Regions from separate parts of the Clostridium sp. CM041 genome, predicted to be linked through region 3. Evidence: riboswitches for the same ligand, from Rfam matches in the RefSeq annotation. Region 3 holds a riboswitch; each other region holds the start of a gene.
The links. A riboswitch is a leader RNA that binds a small molecule or an ion and turns the genes downstream of it on or off. The one in region 3 is predicted to bind thiamine pyrophosphate.
Positions count from the first base shown of each region.

Region 1: another riboswitch for thiamine pyrophosphate. It lies ahead of ACWJJT_RS01630 (thiamine-binding protein); the one in region 3 lies ahead of thiT (energy-coupled thiamine transporter ThiT).
Region 2: another riboswitch for thiamine pyrophosphate. It lies ahead of thiD (bifunctional hydroxymethylpyrimidine kinase/phosphomethylpyrimidine kinase); the one in region 3 lies ahead of thiT (energy-coupled thiamine transporter ThiT).

Region 1 covers NZ_CM143648.1:323,947-326,274, forward strand. Annotated here, with positions in the region: gene ACWJJT_RS01615 (patatin-like phospholipase family protein) at 1-448, opposite strand, end outside; gene ACWJJT_RS01620 (hypothetical protein) at 451-588, opposite strand; gene ACWJJT_RS01625 (hypothetical protein) at 723-1,022, shown strand; TPP riboswitch at 1,110-1,219, shown strand; gene ACWJJT_RS01630 (thiamine-binding protein) at 1,332-1,622, shown strand; gene ACWJJT_RS01635 (ABC transporter permease) at 1,594-2,328, shown strand, end outside.
Region 2 covers NZ_CM143648.1:1,433,981-1,436,308, reverse strand. Annotated here, with positions in the region: gene glpK (glycerol kinase GlpK) at 1-793, shown strand, start outside; TPP riboswitch at 863-973, shown strand; gene thiD (bifunctional hydroxymethylpyrimidine kinase/phosphomethylpyrimidine kinase) at 1,121-1,945, shown strand; gene thiM (hydroxyethylthiazole kinase) at 2,150-2,328, shown strand, end outside.
Region 3 covers NZ_CM143648.1:1,779,353-1,781,680, forward strand. Annotated here, with positions in the region: gene ACWJJT_RS08295 (polysaccharide deacetylase family protein) at 1-465, opposite strand, end outside; TPP riboswitch at 724-828, shown strand; gene thiT (energy-coupled thiamine transporter ThiT) at 916-1,557, shown strand; gene ACWJJT_RS08305 (L-lactate MFS transporter) at 1,760-2,328, opposite strand, start outside.

The DNA.
Region 1 (2,328 bases), 1.5 Mb from region 3:
TAAAGGAATTACTTCTAAAGATTCTATGCTTTTTATAATTATCTTCCCAATTTTTAAGAAATTCTTTTGCGCAAACTTCGCCAGAATTATATAACTCCATAATTTTTTTATTCCCAATATTAAAATCTGTGGTTTTAATATCAAGGGTATCGATTTTTACAGTACGCAAGAAATCCATTTCTCTTATATGAATACCATCTTGTGCTTCTAACATAGTCTCAATAATTGAGCTAGTAAAATTTAAGATATTTGTGATTTTATGTTCTCGTATTTCTTTGTTCCCTCCGAGTTTAAAACCGATGGTTGGCCAGAGAGGAACACCATTCACATCAAAAATCCAAACTGGGTAATTGCTTAAAACACCACCATCAAGAATGAGAGACTTTTTATTAGTCTTTATATTATATAAGTTTACAGGGTGGAAAAAATAGGGGATAGATATACTCATTCTTATTGTTTTCCTGAAATGTTTTTCCATTGATATCCATTATCCTCAAATGTTTTTAAGGCACCTACAAGACCGATGCCCTTAACTCCGCCACCTTCAAACACAATATCTGCAAATCTTTTATTGTTGTATATATTCATATATACCACCCCTTTATGAGTAATATATGAATAAAAATATCTTCATGTCATATATTTAAAAAATAATATTAGTTACACTTTTTTTTGTTAAAAGAATATAATATATTACAACCATTTTATAAAAGAGGCAATGTATGAAAAAGTTAGAAGAATTCACGCCTTGTCAATTAGCCACATTAGCAACAGTAATAGGGGTTATAATTGCTGGAAAACTTAATGTTAATCAACAAAATGTAATAGGTAATTTTTTAACGGGTTTGGCCCAAAGTATTTTGATAATTGCAGCTCAGTCTCAAAATCTTGAATCGCAGGATGGCAATCAATCTGGAGATAATGGAAACAGTAATTCTAAGGGCGATAACAAGGATTTACAAAAACAGATAGATGAACTAAAGGAATATATTAAAAAGTTTGAAGATAATATGGATTGTTAAGAAAAACGCACTGAATAAAAGATGCGTTTTTTATGGTTTGACATTATAAGAATTTTTAGGTAGTATATACGTGTAAAGTAATTTAATATTAAAAACTAGGGGAGTCAATATTTTTGTCTGAGAGGAAACAGTTAAGTTTCGACCCTTATAACCTGAATTGGATAATGCCAGCGGAGGGAAAATATAATTTGCATTTAGGTTAAAATAAGAATATATAAATGGTGCAAAGTTATTTGATTATAGAACCCTTCGCTTAAAAATGAGCAAAGGGTTTATTTTACTTTAACAATATTCTAAGGGGGAATTGAAATGTCAGTTGTAAATGTGAGTCTTCAAGTTATACCAGTGGTTGCGGAAGAAAAAATTTACCAAGTAGTAGATAAGGTTATAGAATATATTCAATCTAGTGGAGTAAAATATGAGGTAGGACCAATGGAAACCACTATGGAAGGTGAAATGGATGAGCTTTTAGATATAGTAAAAAAGGCCCAGGAAATTTGTGTAGTTCATGGAGCAAGTAGGGTTGTTTCTATAGTGAAAATCGATTATAAAGCTGAAGGCGTGACTATGAATGAAAAAACATATAAGTATAGAAAATAAACTTATTCCTATAGTTTTTCAATTAATAATTCTTTTTATATGGCAGATAGCTGTAGAAAAATGGAAGGTTCCGCAATACATATTGCCTTCGCCAAAAGATATTATTAGTACCTTGGTGAATATAGTTCCAAGCATTACTAAGCATATTTATGCGACTTTATATGAAGCCTTGATTGGATTCGCAATATCAATTTTGATTGCGTTAATTTTAGCCATCTTAATGGATAATGTGAAAATCATTAAAAAATGCATATATCCAATTTTAGTAGTATCTCAAACCGTTCCAATTATTGCTCTAGCACCACTTTTCATAATATGGTTTGGTTTTGGAATATTACCTAAGATTATTGTAGTAGTGTTAGTGTGCTTTTTCCCTATAGTTGTTAGTTTGATTGACGGATTAGAATCAGTAGACGCGGATATGGTAAACCTTTTAAAGACTATGGGAGCTAGTAAGTTTCAAATTTTCACCATGGTGAAGCTGCCATCCTCTACTGTAAATTTTTTTTCGGGCCTTAGAATAGCGGCAACCTATAGCATTATGGGGGCAGTTATTGGAGAATGGCTTGGAGGGGATAAGGGTCTTGGGGTATATATGATTAGAGCTAAAAATTCATATGCACTTGATAAAGTTTTTGCAGTAATTATAATTATTGTAATATTAAGCATGGGACTATTTGGACTCTTATACTTAATACAATATTTT
Region 2 (2,328 bases), 350 kb from region 3:
GGAAATTCCAATTGCTGGAGCGGCTGGAGACCAACAAGCCGCATTATTTGGACAAACTTGCTATTCACCAGGAACAGCTAAAAATACATATGGGACAGGCTGCTTCATGCTTATGAATACGGGAGACAAAGCAATTCAATCTAAACAGGGATTACTTACAACGATTGCTTGGGGAATAGATGGAAAAGTAGAGTATGCTCTTGAGGGTAGTGTATTTATAGCTGGAGCTGCTATACAATGGTTAAGAGATGAGCTACGTATGATTGACAATGCTGCTGATTGCGAAGAATATGCTAATGCGGTAGAAGATACAAATGGAGTATATGTAGTTCCGGCTTTTGTTGGACTTGGAGCACCATATTGGGATCCTTATGCAAGAGGAACAATTGTAGGTCTTACAAGGGGAGCAAAGAAAGAACATTTAATAAGAGCAACCCTCGAAGCACTTGCTTACCAAACGCATGATGTTTTAAAAGCAATGCAAGAAGATTCTGGAATTATACTTACAGAACTTAAAGTAGATGGAGGAGCTTGCAATAACAATTTCTTAATGCAGTTTCAATCTGATATTTTAAACGTTCAAGTAGACAGACCAGAGGTTACTGAAACTACAGCACTCGGTGCGGCTTATCTTGCAGGGCTAGCAGTAGGATATTGGAAGAGCAAAGATGAAGTATCAAAGCATTGGTCAATATCAAGAAGTTTCAAACCTATTATGACCGAGGAAAAAAGAAAAGAATTACTTCATGGATGGCATATAGCTGTTAAAAGATCAGGCATAAAACTTGAATAGTAGTAACGAAATATTAATTGTTAATAATAATTAGTTATGCTATTATTAACACATGAAATATAAAAGAATAACCTAACACAGGGGAGTTGGATAGGCCAACTGAGAAAAAGAACTTTAATTCTTTGACCCTATAACCTGATCTGGATAATGCCAGCGTAGGAAGTTGTTTATTGGTGTATTATATATGTATATATTTTTATATATCAAGATGATTTAAACACGAATCCTATGGGTTTGTGTTTTTTTGTTTTATAAATAAAATGGATGAATAGCGCCGCAGGTGATGATTCAACATTTAAAAAATAATTATTTTAGGAGGGAATTGATATGAAAAAAGTTTTAACTATAGCAGGTTCTGACAGCTCAGGAGGAGCAGGTGTACAGGCAGATTTAAAAAGCTTAAGTGCGAGTGGCGTATATGGGATGAGTGTAATTACAGCGGTAACAGCACAAAATACTATGGGAGTTTTTGCAGTGCAAGACTTGGGCGAAGAAATCATCAAGGCACAAATTGATGCTATTTTTACAGACATAGTTGTAGATGCGGTTAAAATTGGTATGGTTTCTGTAATCTCAACTATTGATGTGATAAGTGAGAAATTAAAACAATACAAGCCTAAAAACGTAGTACTCGATCCCGTAATGATCTCAAAAAGCGGTTATTCACTGTTAAAGCCAGAGTCAAAAACGGCTTTGGTTAAAAAATTAATTCCACTAGCGTCAATTATTACACCTAATGTTCCAGAGGCTGAAGAAATTTTAAAAGAAGTAAATTCAGATATTACGAGCATTGAAACAGTAGTAGATATGGAAAATGCAGCAAAAGAAATGTACAAGCTAGGATGCAAAAATGTGCTTTTAAAGGGAGGACATATGAAGGGGGAGGCCGTAGATGTATTTTATGATGGAAGTGAAATTATACATTTTACTTCTGAGAGAATAAATACAAAAAATACTCATGGAACTGGATGTACTTTGTCTTCAGCTATAGCTGCAAATTTGGCGCTTGGCTATAGCATGAAGGATTCAATAAAAAATTCAAAGCAGTATATAACAACGGCTATAAAGCATTCTTTAGATATTGGGCATGGGGTGGGACCTACAAATCATTTCTATGAATTATATAAAAAAGCAGGGATGGCAAATGATTAAGGATAGTGAAAAACTGGGTTTTTAGCAGCGAGTTATGCAAAGTTAATAACACAAAGTTTAAGGGGATTCAATAATGTATTAGTATGTATCATATTTTAGCAGTAGATATTACTTTATAAAACGTGATTTATTACTTGGAGCTACAATGCCCGTTATGATTATTACAGGATTTATATAAACAATAATTTGGAGGATGATGTCAAAATGGAAATTAATAAGAAAATAATTAAATTACTAAACAATTTAAGAGAAAAAACCCCATTGGTGCACCAAATAACAAATTATGTTACCGTTAATGATTGTGCCAATATTACACTAGCAATAGGTGGGTCACCGGTTATGGCGGAGGATATTCATGAAGTTCGCGAGATGGTATCACTTGC
Region 3 (2,328 bases):
TGTTGCTTTAAAATTATACTTTTTCAAAACAGGGAACATATCCGTATAATTATCTTCATAACCATCATCAAAAGTAAGAACTATGGATTTTTCAGGTATTGGTATATCCTTAATAAGATATTCATATAAATTTGTAAGTGTAATAGTATAATAACCATTATCTTTTAAATATTTTAGTTGCTCCTCAAATCTTTTAACAGGAAGACGAATAGGATTATCTTTTTCGTAGTCAATTGAATGGTACATTAAAACTGGAACACTCTTTCCTGAAGCCTTCATAACAGCAGTCTTGTCAAAAGCGGGTATCGAAGAGGTTTGAGCGGGTTCAGCCGGTTTAATGGGTTCAACTGCAGTTGCTGGTTTAACTGGGGCAGTTTTTTTTATTGTAGCAGTCTTCGATCTTGAACATCCCGAAAGAGACATTAAAATAATGAGTGTAAATATTAAAAATATTTTTTTTCTCATAATAACCTCCTTGTATGTATTTTTTCGAAACACATATTATTTTTTAATCTTCATCATCTAATACAAAACCCCTTAATAATAAATTCTCTGAGTATTTTGTAACCCTAATGCTAAATTGATCACCTTACATTTATTAACTTTATACCATCCAGATTATAAAATCAATCTTTTCCGGTATTTTCTTTATTTTAATTTGTAAATATCTAAAACAGGTTGTAAAATATAATATACTTCTATATAATTAAATTATAATAATAATATATGTGCTAGGGGTGCCTAATGGCTGAGATATGAATATTTAATTCATTGACCCTTATACCTGATCTGGATAATACCAGCGGAGGAAAGCGGTTATGATGTATAAGTACATTAACTATATTCCTTTTTTGAATATAGTTTTTTTGTTTTTGCCATAATACTTCTGTAGCACAATACATGGAGGCTATAAAAATGACTTTTGCCGAAAGAATCGCTGAAATTACAAAAACCCCCATTGCTCTTTTTGCACTATTAGGAGTTTTGTTATTAATCTATGCAGTTTTGAAAGTTAGGAAAATTAAATTTACTACGCAGATGATAACTTTAATTGGTATATCTCTTGCATTATCTACTGTATTGCAGTTTATTACAATTCTAAAATTACCACAAGGTGGTAGCATTACTGCTGGAAGTATGGTTCCAATCATACTTGTATCTTTATTTTATGGTCCTGAAGTTGGTTTTTTAACAGGTTTTTTATTTGGAATTATTAATTTTTTAGTAGCGCCCTTCGCACTCCATCCAGTGCAAGTACTATTTGATTATCCGCTTCCTTTTATGGCTATTGGAATAGTTGGTTACTTTAGATCACGTGATACCAAGGTCATACTTATTGGCGTAGTCGTAGCAATGCTAGCTAGATTTACATGCCATTTTATATCTGGAGTAGTGTTCTTCGGAAGCTATGCTCCAAAAGGAACATCTGTTTATTTATACTCCCTTTTATATAACGGTTCATACCTAAGTGTGGAAACCATTATTACCTGTGTAATTATTGGGCTTCTACCTTTAAAACGATTATCAAAGTTAGTTATAACCAAAGCTCTAGATTAACAACAAAATATATCTACTGCCTACTTCAGGTTTTTCTTCAACCAAAATTATATTAATACATTATTCTGTTCATCATGAAGTTTACTGTATTATATTTAATGCTACGTAATATTAATATTACGTAGCATTAAATATAATAACTTTGAAATTACTATCAATCATTTCTTAACTCTAGCCCACTAAAATGGTCAATTCTGTTAGATTATGTTTTAATCATTCTTTTAGATGAAAGAATACCCATAATACATAAACCAATTATAAAATAAAAGATATAATTATAATTCGCAAGGATATCCATTAGAAGTCCAGAAGCCAATACCCCGATAATGGCTCCTATACCATATGCCGTAAACACAACACCATAATTCTCACTATAATGTTTCGTTCCATACATATCAAGAGTTGAAGTAGGCGCTATAGCTAACCATCCTCCAAGATTAAACCAAAATATCGAAAACGCTATACTAAATAATACTAAACTGCCTTCATTTGCCACTAGCATTAATAATGCTGCGATAATAATTAGTGCGTAAGAAATTAGCATGGCATTTTTAGACGAGTACTTATCCGTAATCAAGCCAAATATAGGTCTACCTATTCCATTAAAAACTGCAAATACGATCATTAATAAGGCTACTGTTTTTGGGGATAGCTTAATGAGTTCTACACCAACGTTACTTGTCATTCCAATTAACATTAGTCCAATCATTGATCCAATCATAAAATTTACATATAACCCTTTAAAGTTTTTTGATTTAATCATTTTAGCAG